One region of the Sinorhizobium alkalisoli genome, then DNA from elsewhere that is predicted to be linked to it. Evidence: predicted binding sites of a transcription regulator. Region 1 holds the regulator's gene; the other holds the start of a gene.

Evidence for each region. The regulator PhoB, encoded in region 1, activates phosphate uptake and scavenging genes when phosphate is short. The targets are predictions, from matches to a motif close to TGTCATNNANCTGTCAT.
Region 2: the regulator PhoB is predicted to act here: its motif matches at 4,812-4,828, upstream of EKH55_RS10645 (BtaA family protein).

Annotation. Positions count from the first base shown of each region.
Region 1 is NZ_CP034909.1:119,411-126,896, forward strand. Features, by position in the region: gene EKH55_RS00570 (substrate-binding domain-containing protein) at 140-1,180, shown strand; gene pstC (phosphate ABC transporter permease subunit PstC) at 1,251-2,711, shown strand; gene pstA (phosphate ABC transporter permease PstA) at 2,708-4,063, shown strand; gene pstB (phosphate ABC transporter ATP-binding protein PstB) at 4,109-4,891, shown strand; gene phoU (phosphate signaling complex protein PhoU) at 4,942-5,655, shown strand; gene phoB (phosphate regulon transcriptional regulator PhoB) at 5,717-6,400, shown strand; gene EKH55_RS00600 (GcrA family cell cycle regulator) at 6,478-6,996, opposite strand; gene EKH55_RS00605 (aspartate aminotransferase family protein) at 7,414-7,486, shown strand, end outside.
Region 2 is NZ_CP034909.1:2,175,947-2,183,432, reverse strand. Features, by position in the region: gene EKH55_RS10665 (DMT family transporter) at 1-389, opposite strand, end outside; partial or broken gene EKH55_RS10660 (lytic murein transglycosylase) at 539-1,733, opposite strand; gene EKH55_RS10655 (glycoside hydrolase family 25 protein) at 1,882-2,667, opposite strand; gene EKH55_RS10650 (class I SAM-dependent methyltransferase) at 2,850-3,518, opposite strand; gene EKH55_RS10645 (BtaA family protein) at 3,515-4,765, opposite strand; gene EKH55_RS10640 (serine hydrolase domain-containing protein) at 4,947-6,326, shown strand; gene EKH55_RS10635 (lytic transglycosylase domain-containing protein) at 6,347-7,336, opposite strand.

The DNA.
Region 1 (7,486 bases):
TGGCCTGTCACAAATGTTTCACGAAATTGACATAAAAGATGTGGCCATCGGCAGCTAACTAGGGGCCGCCGACGACACGGCGAGAAGAGCGCTGGGAACTGAAGGCGCACCAACACGAGCCCACTCCGGGAGAACATCTATGAAAACTCTTAAATTCACTGTGGCGGCGCTGGCTGCCTCCGCCGTCTTCGCGGGCGTAGCAGCGGCTCGCGACCAGATCCAGATCGCTGGCTCCTCCACCGTTCTTCCCTACGCTTCCATCGTGGCCGAAGCCTTCGGCGAAAACACCGACTTCCCGACCCCGGTCGTCGAGTCCGGTGGTTCGGGCGCGGGCCGCAAGAAGCTCTGTGAAGGCGTGGGCGAAAACACCATCGACATCGCGAATTCCTCCTCGCGCATCAAGCAGTCGGACATCGACAACTGCGCTGCTAACGGCGTGAAGGAAATCCAGGAAGTCCGCATCGGCTACGACGGCATCGTCTTTGCCTCGGACATCAATGGTCCGGAATATGCCTTCACCCCGGCCGATTGGCACTCCGCTCTGGCCGCCAAGGTCGTGAAGGACGGTCAGCTCGTCGACAACCCGTACAAGGCCTGGAACGAAATCCGCGCCGAGCTGCCGGCTCAGCCGATCCTCGCGTTCATCCCGGGCACGAAGCACGGCACCCGCGAAGTCTTCGACGAGAAGGTCATCGTCGCAGGTTGCGAGGAGAACGGCACGCTCGAAGCGCTGAAGGCGGCCAACAGCGGCGACGAGAAGGCAGCTGAAAAGGGCTGCATGGCTCTGCGCACCGATGGCGTTTCGGTCGACATCGACGGCGACTACACCGAGACGCTCGCTCGCGTCGACGCCAACAAGAACGGCATCGGCGTTTTCGGTTTGTCCTTCTACCAGAACAACACCGACAAGCTGCGTGTCGCCACCATGGGCGGCGTGACGCCGTCCGTAGAGACGATCGCTTCCGGCGAGTATCCGGTTTCCCGTCCGCTGTACTTCTACGTGAAGAACGCTCACCTGGACGTCATCCCGGGCCTGCAGGAATATGTCGAGTTCTTCGTATCGGACGAAATGGCTGGTCCGGAGGGCCCGCTGTCTGCCTACGGCCTGGTCTCCGATCCGGAACTTGCCAAGACGCAGGAAGCAGTCAAGGCGCGCACGCCGATGGGCCCGCTGAACTAAAACTTGAAAATGCCTGGCGGCGCAATGATTGCGTCGCCAGTCTTCAACCTTGTCAAAGGATGCGGGCAGGATGAGTGTGAGCATCATTATCCTTGTCGTGCTGGCGCTTTCAGCACTCGGCTATTTCCTCGGCAGGCGGCGCGCCCTGTCTCTTGCGGCCGAGAGCGGCAGAAAACTTCACTCCCTTCCCGGCTATTACGGTCAGACCGTCGCCCTGTTCGTCGCGGTTCCGGCCTTTCTGCTCATGATCGCCTGGCTGTTCGTCCAGCCAATGGTTATCGACGCACGCGTCGACGGCATGATCCCGGACAGTGTCATCCCCGAAGGTGGCGCGCGAAGCCTGGTCATTTCGGACGTGCGCCGCATCGCCGGCGGTCTTGATGCGGTGCTGGCCAGGAACTCTCTGGATGAAGGCGCGCTCACCGATGGCAGAGTCGACTTCTCCACCGTCCGCGGCCGCCTCGCCGAAGTCGGCATTGCGCTCGGGAACGACGTGCCGACCGAAGTCTTCGAAGCTGCAAAAGCTTATCGCCAAGGCGCCAAGATCGGCACGTTGGCCATGACTCTCGCTGTCCTCGTCCTCTCCGTCGGGCTTGGAGCTTGGTCCTTCACGCGCATCCGCCCCGACATGCGCGCCCGCAATATCAGCGAGGCATTTATCAAATCCCTGTTGATCGGATCCTCGACGATCGCCATCCTGACCACCGTAGGCATCGTCGCGTCGCTGGTCTTCGAGAGCATCAACTTCTTCCGGATGTATCCGGCATCCGAGTTCTTCTTCTCCACCGTTTGGAACCCGCAGTTTCGCGGCGGTTCGGAGCTTGGCATCCTGCCGCTGCTCTGGGGCACGCTCTACGTATCGTTTGTGGCCCTCCTCGTGGCCGTCCCGATCGGTCTTTTGATTGCAATCTACCTTTCCGAATATGCGAGCAAGTCGCTGCGGAGCGTTGCCAAGCCGGCGATCGAGGTTCTCGCCGGCATTCCGACGATCGTCTATGGTCTCTTCGCCCTGATCACCGTCGGTCCTTTCCTGCGCGACTGGTTTGCCCAGCCGCTTGGCCTCGGCAACTCGTCCTCTTCGGTGCTGACTGCCGGTCTCGTGATGGGCATCATGATCATCCCATTCGTCAGTTCGCTTTCCGACGACATCATGAACGCGGTGCCGCAATCGCTGCGCGACGGGTCCTATGGCCTTGGCGCGACGCAATCCGAGACGATCAAGAAGGTGATCCTGCCGGCAGCCCTGCCGGGCATTGTCGGCGCCATCCTGCTGGCGGCAAGCCGCGCGATCGGCGAGACGATGATCGTGGTCCTTGGCGCGGGCGCGGCCGCGAAACTTGATCTCAATCCCTTCGAGGCGATGACGACCGTGACGGTCAAGATTGTCAGCCAGCTGACCGGCGACACCGAATTCGCAAGTCCCGAGACGCTGGTCGCTTTCGCCCTCGGTCTCACCCTCTTTGTCTTCACGCTCGGGCTGAACGTGCTGGCCCTCTACATCGTTCGCAAATACCGGGAGCAGTACGAATGATCGACATATCCGTGCCAGCCGATCGCGAAACAGTCTCGCCGTCGAAATCTATCCTGACCGTAGATGCGCGGACCCGCCAACGCCATGCGGCGGAAGCCCGGTTTCGCCTGATGGGCAAGATCGCTGTGGCCATCAGTGTGCTCGCCCTGGTCGGCCTTTTGACGTCCATTCTCTCCAACGGGCTGTCATCCTTCCGGCAGACCTACATAACACTGAACGTCTACCTCGATCCGGCCAAGCTGGACAAGCAGGGCAATCGCGCTCCCGAGGCTATCGCAAAGGTCACCACTTTTTCTTACGCGCCCCTGATACAGAAGGCGCTGACCGATGCCATGGCTGCAAAGGGCATTGCCATCGAGGGATTGAACGCCAAAAGCGCGTTCGAGCTGATTTCCAAGGAAGCCCCGGCCCACCTGCGCCGTTACGTGATTTCCGATCCGTCGGTCATCGGCGAAACGGTTTCCTTCGACCTCCTCGCCTCTGGTCGTATCGACGGGTACTACAAGGACCGCGTGACGATGGAGAGCGCTGAGCTCGACCGCAACATCTCCCCGGAGCAACTGATGCTTGCGGACGCGTTGAGGCAAGCCGGGATTCTGACGACAAAATTCAACTGGGATTTCTTCACGGCACCTGACTCGTCCGACACCCGTCCGGAAGCGTCCGGTCTGGGCGTCGCCATTCTCGGCTCGGCTTACATGATGCTGATCGTGCTGGTATTGTCGCTGCCACTCGGCGTGGCCGCTTCGATTTATCTCGAGGAATTTGCACCGCAGAACCGCTTTACCGACCTCATCGAGGTCAATATCGCGAACCTCGCAGCCGTCCCCTCGATCGTATTCGGTATCCTGGGTCTGGCCGTGTTCATCAACTTTGTGGGGCTGCCTCAATCGGCTCCGATCGTTGGCGGGCTCGTCTTGACCCTGATGACCCTGCCGACGATCATCATCGCCACCCGCGCCGCGCTGAAGGCCGTGCCGCCCTCGATCCGCGACGCGGCACTCGGCGTCGGCGCATCGAAGATGCAGTCGATATTCCACCACGTGCTGCCGCTCGCCATGCCGGGAATCCTGACCGGTACCATTATCGGTCTCGCCCAGGCCCTCGGCGAAACGGCACCGCTGCTGCTGATCGGCATGGTCGCCTTCGTTCGCGAATATCCCGCTGGACCGCCGGAAGGCTTTTTTGACCCGGCTTCCGCCTTGCCGGTTCAGGTTTATAACTGGACACAGCGCGGTGACCCCGCCTTCGTGGAGCGTGCTTCGGGTGCAATCATCGTGCTGCTGGTATTCCTGGTCGCAATGAATTTGATTGCAATCATTCTTCGCCGCCGCTTCGAGCGCCGTTGGTAGAAAAGGAGCGCAATGATGAACAATATGTCCGCTACGACAACGACGATGACGATGAAGGCCGCCGCCATGAACCAATCGAAAGTTTCCGCCCGCGGTGTGCAGGTCTATTATGGCGACAAACACGCCATCAAGGATGTCGCCATCGAGATCCATCCCCGCTCCGTAACCGCCTTCATCGGCCCGTCCGGTTGCGGCAAGTCGACGTTCCTGCGCTGTATCAATCGTATGAATGACACGATCAGCAGTTGCCGGGTCGAAGGCCATATCGCAATCGACGGGGAAGATATCTACGATCCGAAGGTGGATCCGGTGCAACTGCGTGCCAAGGTCGGCATGGTGTTCCAGAAGCCGAACCCGTTCCCGAAGTCGATCTATGAAAACGTCGCCTACGGTCCGCGCATCCATGGCCTCGCTTCGAGAAAATCCGAACTCGACGACATCGTCGCATCCGCCCTTCAAAAGGCCGGCCTCTGGAACGAAGTGAAGGATCGCCTGGATGCGCCGGGCACCGGCCTCTCCGGCGGCCAGCAGCAGCGCCTCTGCATCGCCCGGGCCGTTGCCGTCAGCCCGGAAGTCATCCTCATGGACGAGCCTTGCTCGGCGCTCGACCCGATCGCGACCGCCAAGGTCGAGGAACTGATCCACGAGCTTCGCGAGAACTTCACCATCGTTATCGTAACCCATTCGATGCAGCAGGCAGCCCGCGTGTCGCAGCGCACGGCGATGTTCCACCTCGGCAACCTGGTCGAAGTGGACGATACGGATAAGATCTTCACCAATCCGGACGACCAGCGCACGCAGGACTACATCATGGGCCGGTTCGGCTAGCGAACCCGACTCCACCGACGATCAATCGAGCGCGTCCCGAGGAATATAAGATGACCCATCCACACATAATGTCCGCCTTCGACGACGAGTTGAAGTATCTCACGCGCCGCATCTCCGAGATGGGAGGGCTCGCCGAGCAAATGGTGGCCGACTCCGTCCGGGCCCTGGTCAATTCCGACCTGGCGCTCGCCCAGAAAGTCATCTCGGACGACGCCCTCCTCGACGAGGCCGAACGCCAGATCGGCGAGAAGGCGATCGTCACCATCGCCAAGCGCCAGCCCATGGCATCGGACCTGCGCGAAATCATGGGATCGATCCGTATAGCGGCCGACCTGGAGCGCGTCGGCGACCTCGGCAAGAACACCGCGAAACGCGTGATTGCGGTTGCCGGCTCTGGAATCCCGCGCAAGCTCGCGCGCGGCCTCGAGCATTTGGCCGAACTCGCTTTGGTCCAGCTCAAGGAAGTGCTTGACGTCTTTGCCTCGCGCTCGCCGGAGAAGGCCAACAGCATTCGCCAGCGCGACGAGGAGATCGACGCGATCTACACGTCGCTCTTCCGCGAATTGCTCACCTACATGATGGAGGATCCGCGCAACATAACACCCTGCACGCATCTTCTTTTCTGCGCCAAAAACATCGAGCGGATCGGCGACCATGCGACCAACATCGCCGAGACGATCTATTACATGGCGACAGGCGCCCAGCCGGAAGGCGAGCGGCCGAAGGATGATACGACAGCAACGATGGGGTCGGTGACGGACTGACACCGAAAGGGGAGAGGGGCGCCTTCCAACTGATGGACCGAGGCAAGGAGTTGTAGCTTAGATGTTGCCGAAGATAGCTGTTGTCGAAGACGAGGAGGCGCTGAGCGTGCTGCTGCGCTACAACCTCGAAGCCGAGGGCTTCGAGGTCGATACTATTCTTCGCGGCGACGAGGCTGAAATCCGCCTGCAGGAACGTCTGCCCGACCTCTTGATCCTCGACTGGATGTTGCCCGGCGTTTCCGGCATCGAGCTTTGCCGCAGACTTCGACAAAGACCGGAAACGGAGCGGTTGCCGATCATCATGCTGACGGCGCGCGGCGAGGAAAGCGAGCGCGTGCGAGGGCTCGCGACCGGCGCCGACGACTATGTCGTCAAGCCGTTTTCGACTCCGGAACTGATGGCGCGGGTCAAGGCGATGTTGAGGCGCGCCAAACCGGAGGTCCTGTCGACGGTGCTCCGCTGCGGCGACATCGAACTCGACCGCGAGACGCATCGCGTCCATCGCCGCAGCCGTGAGGTTCGGCTCGGGCCGACGGAGTTCCGGCTGCTGGAGTTTCTGATGTCTTCGCCGGGACGCGTCTTTTCCCGCTCGCAACTGCTTGACGGTGTCTGGGGCCACGACATCTACGTGGACGAACGCACGGTCGATGTCCATGTCGGCCGCCTGCGCAAGGCGCTGAACCTCTCCAACATGCCCGACGTGATCAGGACGGTGCGCGGCGCCGGCTACTCGCTCGAGGGGTAAGTTCGAAAATCAATGCTGTTTCCAACAAAAAAGGGCCCATGGGCCCTTTTGCGTTGTTGCGCGATCGAGATCGAACGTCAGCGGATGCGCCGGCGTTCCGCCGAAGGCTGGTAGGCAAGCCGCGCATGATAGTTGCAATAGGGCGAGGATTCCGGCGAGTCGTTGCCGCAGAAGTGAAACTCCTCCTTTAGCGGATCGCCGATCGGCCACTTGCAAGTCCGTTCGGTGAGCTGCGTCAGCTCCAGGCGGCGCGACATCGGCAGGACGATGTTGGCATCGGGTGCGAATTCCTGTTCGGCGACTAGGTCGACCGCCACCTCTTCCTTGAGGACGGTCGCACCGGCAGGGCGGGCGACGGTGCGGGTGACGGCCCGAGCGGCGTAATTCGGTGCACGCGGCGCCGAGGTCGCTCGCTTGGGGCGCGCGGGGGTCGTGGTCCCGCCCGCCTTTGCGCGGCCCGGCAGGCTCAACCGGTGTACCTTGCCGATGACGGCATTGCGACTGACGCCGCCCAGTTGAGCCGCGATCTGGCTGGCGCTCAGGCCCTCGGACCACAGCTTCTTCAGTTTCTCCACCCGCTCGTCAGTCCAGTTCATATCTGCACTCCCCGTTCTCGGCGCTGGGATGGGCAGAATCCATCACCGTCCTCCAGAAAACCCCTGGAGTCACAACGCGATAACTATTTTGGTGACTAGGTCCGCCGCATGCGTCTAGTAATTAAATCTTAACCTACCGGCAGGGTGACTCTGTGGCAAGAGTCGCCGGAATCGCGCCGAATCGATTTCGCGGTTTTCCCCAACTTGCTGGCTCATAGTTGCATTTTTGCAAGCCCCGCGACGCGATTTTTTTGCGACGCGGAATCCGAGTTCGCAAGGTGGCCGCAGCCCTTGGTTTTCTTGACATTGCGCTGCGAAATGGGAATAGTGCCTCCGGCCGCCGAAAGGCGGCATTTTGATTTTTTCGGGCCGGATATCGAACGGTCCGCCTGCGATGCTGAGGAAGGAGAAGCCCGGATGGCCGCAACGCCGCCGCTCTATGATACCTATTTGCGTGCGCCGTTGCGTTTCGAGCGGGGCGAGGGCGTCT
Region 2 (7,486 bases), 1.6 Mb from region 1:
CTCAGCTTTTCGTCTTCGGTCGCGATGTTGGCGATCAGCACCGTCCAGACCGGCGTTGTCGCGTTGAGGATTGCCGCGAGGCCGGCGCCGATATGGATCTGGCCGAGAAAGATGAAGGCGTGCGGGATAGCGTTGTTGATGAGCCCCATCACGAGGAATTCGCGCCAACGCGCGGTGAGTGCCGGGTAGAGGCCGTGGCGGCCGCGAAGATAGACATGCAATGCAAGAGCGGCGAGAGCGACGCGCGCGAGCACGAGGGTGAAGGGCGGCACATGGAGGACGGCCACGCGAGCGAAGAAGAACGAGCCGCCCCAGATCACGCCGAGCAGCATCAACAGCGCCCACAGGCGCAGGCTCATCTGCGTCTTTCCGGTCTGAACATATTGCATGGGTTGTCTGCCATCGGTGCTCGGCGGACTTGGGGAAGCAGTGCTTATCCCGAGTTCCGGAAAATCGGATTCGTGCAAGCAATAATGGAAGAAAGCGGGCGTTGCCACCCGCTTCCTGCGAGAATCAAGAATAGCGCTTCGTTAGCTCGTCAGAGCGCGCTCAACACAGCGGACGTTGCCCAGCCGTCTGCCGGGAGCCCGCGCTTCAATTGCTCCTTTTGCAGGGCGGTGCGGGTGCCGGAACCGAGAATTCCGTCGATCTTGCCGACATCGTGCCCGAGCGCCTGCAGCTTTTCCTGCAGCGCCTTCATTTCCGCGTCGCCGAGCCCCGGCTCCGGATTGCCTGGCTGATAGGGCGGTGCCCCAGCGAGGCGGCTGGCGAAATAGGCGGCCGACGTCGTGTAGATGAAGGATTGGTTCCACTCGAGATAGATGTTGAAGTTCGGATAGGTCAGTAAGGCGACGCCCTTGTGGCCCTGCGGCAGCACCAGCGATGCTTCGAGCGCGCTGTTGGCGGTGTTGCCGTCGCGTGGGGTGACGCCGAGGGCGAACCAGTCGCCCGCGGTCATGCCCGACTGCAGCCCCGTTTTCTCCCAGGGAAGCTGGGCGGGGACGGTCACTTCCTGGATCCAGGGCTGGCCCGCCTTGAAACCGAGACTCTGAATGAATTTCGCCGCCGTCAGGATCGCGTCCGGCGCGCTCTTTTTCACATCGACATGGTGGTCGCCGTCACCATCGACGCCATAGGCGATGATGTCCTCCGGCAGCATTTGAACCTGACCGATCTCGCCGGCCCAGGCGCCGGTGGTCGTCGCGGGATCGAGGTCGCCGTGCTGGGCCATCTCGATCGCGGCGAGAAGCTGCGGCCGGAACATCTCCGGGCGGCGGCAGTCATGGGCGAGCGTCACCAGGGCATTGCGCGTTGAAATCGCCCTGAACGGCGCCGAAATCCGTTTCCATCGCCCAGAAGGCGGTTATCACCGGCGCCGGCACGCCGAATTCCTGTTCGGCGCGGGCAAAAATCTCGGCATACTCGCGCATTTTTTTGGCGCCGATATCGAGGCGCGACTTGCTGACGGTGCGCTTGGAAAACTCCGTGAAGGATTGTTTGAAGACGCTCTGGGCGCGGTCGCGGCTTAATACCTTCTGGTCGATGGCGGCACCCGCAAGCGCATGGTCGGCGGCCTCGGCGGGAACGCCCCGGGCGATCGCCTCGGCCTTGACGCCCTCCAGGAAGGTCTGGAGATCACCGCCGCAGGCGACCGGCGCGGCAGTCTGGGTTTGTGCCGCTGCTGTGGTGCTGGCAAGAGCGAGCAGTCCGAGGGAGAGAAGGGCCTTGCGCATCTTGATCCTTTCCATGTCCGGCCGGGTTCTATCGGGCAACCGGCTGCAATGCTGTCCACTGGGAAAATCCGCCGACGCTCTTCCAGAGCATTATGACCGAATGAAGAAATGTGGCGGCAAGACGAGCGGATTTAAACCAGTCTTGCGGCTATCGCGCTTGCGAGACGGCGGCGACCCATTTCTGCCAGTTCCTGGTCGACCCGGCGAAGGCATTGATGTCCGTCTGGCCGTCAATGCCCGGAATGACGCCGGTGCTGGTGTATTGCCAGAATGCCCATCGACGGTCGACATAGATGTCTTTCGGGTGCTTTGCGACGGAGCGTACCCAGAAATGATAGTCGTTGAAGGCGCCGACCAGATTGTCCCGGTGAAAATCGACCGAGGTGTAGATGATCGGCCGCTTGCCGTAATGGGTTTCCAGTCGGTCCATGAACCGCTTCATTTCGGAGCGCACAGTTTCCGGGGCCGGTCGATAGCGGCAGGTCTTCGATTCGCCGTTCCATTCGACGTCGAGCACGGGCGGCAGATGGACAGCGCTCTTCGGCACATTGGCGATGAACCAGTCGGCCTGCGCATCGGCGGACGAGCAGAAATAGTAGAAATGATAGGGCGCGTAGGCGAGACCGACGGCGCGTGCCTGCTGCCAGTATTCGTGGAAGCGAGCGTCGAGCCTGTCCTTGCCCTCGGTGGCCTTGATGAAGGCGAAGGAAACGCCGGAATTCTTGACCTTCACCCAGTCAATATTGCCGTTCCACTTGGAGATGTCGATGCCGTGGATGCTGTGATGGTGCGGGGTACGGTCGCCGAAATCCTGGGGATCGGTATCGTGGAAGCGTGGCGGGATGGAAGCCGTCTTCACCAGGTCGTAATCGGTGGACGAGCAGGCGGAAAGAAGGGACGCGATTGGCAACAGAGCCAGGAGAATCCGGCGCATGAGGGTTCCATTTGGAGACGAACGACGATCCTGCCTCACGCGATGGTTTCCATGTCTGTGCGATGTCCCCCGGGGAGGCTTGCCTCCTTTTCACCATATCATCGTAAAAATTGCGTTAGCTCAAGCAGGAATTGCGGCGCGCGGCCAACTCTGCGCGTCTGTTTGGACGAGCGCGCTCGAGTTCAATCTGTGGCGGGCCGGCGATAGACGGCGAGCCAGGCATAGCCCCTGCCGATCGATTTGAGTTCGAGCGTCGCCCCGCGAATATCCGCTTTCTCGCGTATGACGTCGAAGAGCGTGTCGCGCGGCGAAACATGGAAGCGCCTCAGCCACGCCTGCAGCAGGCGGCGGAAGCCACCGGGCCAACCTTCCTGTTGGCCGAAATCGGCGATGTGCAGGGAGCCGCCCGGGCTGAGCGCCTCGATCGCCGCCTCGATCGCCTTTTCCCATGCAGGGATCATCGACAGCGCATAGGAGATGACGATTCGGTCGAAGCTCTTTTCGCCAAAGGAGGCGGCATGGAAATGCGTGGCGTCGGCGACGCGCAGCACCGCATCCGGGCGGCCGTGCCGCTTGAGCTTTGACCTGGCGGTCACCAGCATCTCGGCGGAGATATCGAGCCCGAACAGACGTGCCTCCGGATAGAGTTCGCCGATCATGGCGAGGTTTCGGCCGGTGCCGCAACCGATCTCCAGCACAGAGGCGCCGGGTGGCGCCTGAAGGTCACGGATCAGCGTGTCGCGCCCGAAGAGATAGTATTTGCGGGTGAAGTCATAGATGTAGCGCTGATAGCGGTACATCCGGTCCATGAGCCGCGCATGGTTGTTTTCCGCTTCTTGCACGGCACTCATGCTCTCTTTCGGTAGATATGGAAACCGCCATAGATGGCCGAGCGGTCCTGCGAACCGAGCCGCATGGAGGTTTCCGCATCGTAGTCCCACTGTTCGAGCAGTGCGGCCGAAAGCCGGCCCGGCAGGATGCTGGCTTCCGCCGCCGTGCGGAAGATCACCAGCGCGCCGGCATCGGCCGTGCGGGTGATCTCGCTCCAGAGGTCGTTCAATTGCCGGTCGCTCATCCAGTCCTGGGCGTCGAGCAGCACGTATCGGTCGACCGAGGCGGCAGGCTTGCGGGCGAGCAGTTCGGTGAAGCTTTCGTGGTGGACGGCAACGCGATCCGCATGATTGCGGATCGTTTCGTATTTCGAGCCCTGCAGATAAGGAGGCAGATCGCCCTCGTGCGGCAGCGGGTAACGCCGGGCGAAGGCTTGCCAGGCAAAGTAGTTTTCACGCAGCGGGAAATGGCAGGTCAGCTTTTCGAGGCGGTGACGGAGCACGGCCGCGAGCGACCTCTCGTCGCTGAGGCTGGCGAGCTCGTCGAACTGCTGCGGCGGAATGCCGAGGCCGAACAGCGAGCTCTTGCGGCTGGTCAACCAGCGGATGACCGGGCGCTCGAAGAGTGGCGCGAGCTTGTCGTCGAAGAATTGCCGCTGTTCGCGCATCGAGCGCGCCCGGACGAAATCCTCCGGATCGATGCCATGCAGCCGTGCGAGGAGATGGCTGGCGGCGATGAAGCGGCCGAGCAGGCCGGTGCGATAGATATTGCGGCCGAAAACGCTGATGCGGCGGCGCCCCGTGATGTCGCGGCCGGTCCAATAGGCGCGGCTGGCGGCGTCGAGCTTCGGCGCGATGAAGAGGTCGAATGCGTCGCCGTTCGTGCGCATGCCGGTGGATGCGAGGAACCGCACCACGTCCTTGTGGCTCGGCAGGTGGCGGAAGGCCGCGAGCTTCAGCCGGTTGAGTGCGATATGATGACGATTGAGGTCGACCACGTCGATGCGGGCCGGGCAGGCGGAAAGATAGGTCAGCACGTTGCAGCCGCCGGAGCCGATTGTCACGATCCGGTGTCCGGAGCGGATCTGCATCGCTTCCATGTCGACGATCGGATCCTCCCAGATCTGGGGATAGACCAGGCCCGAAAAGAGCACCCCGAACAGTCGCTCTGAAAGGCCTGCCAAGGAGAAGGTCTTATGCTGGAGGAGCGCGCTCTTCAGCTTCGTGTTCTTCCTGCCGAAGCCGGCATCGGGTGCGAGGTCCGTCATCTTGCTGCCATCCAAGTTGAAACTGAGCCGCTTCTAAAATGACTCGACTACACTTTGATGACGGGCGCGCGCAGTCTGTGCATGACCTTCTCGGAGACGCGCGGCAAATCCGGGACGACCTGCCTATGGGGCTTTCTCTTTTCCGGCAATTCTGGTTTCCTCATGGGGAACAGGAGTGATCATGCGAGGTTTGTCGAAGAAGTTCGGAGCCTTGGCCGTTGCGGCACCGGCAGCCGCCGCCGGCTGGCTGGCGCTCTATCCGCCGGAGCTTCTGAAGGTCGGCGATGGATACGCCGCCAAGATCGTCTGCTCCAATGTCTTTCTCGCCGGGCGCGACCCACAAGAGGTGCTCGCGGTGGATGTCCAGGCCCCCGGCCATCCCTTGCTGAAGTTCGTCAGCATATCCGTCGATCATCACGAGCAGCGCGTGACCGCGCGCATATTCGGGTTCGCCGCGCCCGGCCGTGCGGTCCATCGGCCGGGGCTCGGCTGCATGAACACCGGCAATGGCGTCGCCGAGGCTTTCGCAAATCCGGCGGCTGGCGGAAACGCGGGGTCGAAGGCTGCGGTCGGCGATCCCGAAGCCGGCGATCCCGAAGCGGAATGGCCGGAGGGGGGGCGGGCGGAGATCGACCCAACGATCCAGACCTTTCTCGAGGATCCCGAATTGGCAGGTCCCGGCATGCGCGCCATCGCGGTCATTCGCGATGGCCGCCTTGTGGCGGAGCGCTACGGCCCCGGCATTGATCGCGACACCCCCTTGCTCGGCTGGTCGATGACGAAATCGGTCACGGCGGCGCTGGTCGGCATGCGCATTGCCGAGGGGCGGATGGATTTAGAGCAGGACCGTCTCCTGGCCGAATGGGATCGCGACGAACGCGCCGCAATCAAGCTTTCGGATCTCCTGGGGATGCAAAGCGGTCTGGCCTTCAACGAGGACTACGGCGATGTCACCGATGTGACGCGCATGCTCTTCCTCGAAAGCGACATGGCCGGTTTCGCCGCATCGAAACCGCTCGCAGCGGCGGCCGGCACGAAGTTCAGCTATTCGAGCGGCACCAGCAACATTTTGTCCCGGCTCTGGATGAGGAGCTTCGACGATCCGGCCGCCGCGCTCGCCTATCCTCGCTTGGCTTTGTTCGAACCTCTCGGCATGACGAGCGCGGTGATGGAGGCGGATCAAAGCGGCACCTTCGTCGGCTCGTCCTACATGTATGCGACGGCGCAGGATTGGGCACGCATTGCGCAGTTCCTGCTCGACGACGGGCGCTGGAAGGGGAGGGCGCTTCTGCCGGAGGGCTACGTCGACTTCATGCGCAAACCTTCCGCAGCCTCCGGCGGCGATTACGGCTCGGGCCAGGTCTGGCTCACGGCGAATGGCATAAGGGCCGGGACGGGCGGGTTCCCGGCGGACAGCTTCTGGATGCTTGGGCATGACGGGCAAGCCATCATGCTCGTTCCCTCTCTTCGCCTCGCCGTCGTCCGGCTCGGCCTCACGCCCTGGCGCGACGGTTATAATGTGCAGGCGCTGAACGCCAAAGTCATCGATGCGCTCGATTGAGCGCGGCCGGGGTCGGGGATTTACTGCAGCCCGAGTTCGTCGAGCATACCCTTGCGCTTGGCATGATAGTAGTAGCCACTGGCATAGAGGCGCACGGCACCGTCGTGCTGATTGTCGGCAACCATCCAGGCACCGCGCAGATATCTGGTCGCGTATTTGAGATTGGTCTCCGCGTCGAACAGGCCCTCGGCGGGGCCCTCATAGCCAAGCCCCTTGGCGGTGTTGTAGCGGATCTGCATCAACCCGTAATTGCCGCGGCTGTAGGCGCGTGGATTGTAATTGCTCTCGCGCTTGACCACACGATGCACGAGTTCGACCGGAAGGCCGTTGAGTTCGGCGTAGTACTCGATCAGCCGGTCGAGCTCGGGTCGGGAACTCGTCGGTGTCCGGGTGAGCTTCAGCGAGCCAGGAATGGCCTTGGCGACGGCATCGACCGCAGAACCGATGACGCCGCTCTTTGGCCGCTCGGTCGGCACGATCATGCGCTTGGCAACGAGAGTTTCGAGGCCGACCGGTTCGCCGGTGTCGAAATCCGATTCCATTGCGGCGGCAATGCCGAGCAGCGGGACGGCCGGTTCGCTCGCCGAGTCGGCGGCGGCGGTCACTTCCGGCGACAGGGGCGCCGCGCCAGTCTCTGCCATGGCCACCTGGATGGCCTGGGCGGGCCGTGCGTTCGGAACCGCGGTTGTCTGCGGCGCGGCGAAGGCAAGCGTCGCATCCGGTGACGATACAGCGCCGGCTTCAGCTACCGCGGCCTCCGTCGCGGTGGTCGAGGTCGCTGCCTCGGCCGCAAGTGTGGCGGATGCGTCGGCCGTTGCACCGACCGGTGCCGGCAGCGCATAGGCCGTCATCTCCGTTCCTGGCTTCGGGATGGGTGTGACCGTCTGCACGGCGGTCAGTTCTTCAAGTGAGGTCCGCTCGACGGTCGAGCACCCGGAGGCAATTCCGATGGAAACCAGTGCAGAGGCCGCAAGCGCCTGTTTCGAAAGGGAGATACGGATCTTCGCCATGCTGTCACTTTCGTGCTTCTGGGCCCCGTAGCCCCTTGCAAATCAGCGGCTGCCGTCCGCTGTGCTTCAATCTCCCTTAACCCATGCCGTCCACTGCGGCAAGCAGCGCGGCGATTTCACACCGTCGTTCGAACTCCAATGAGTGGATGA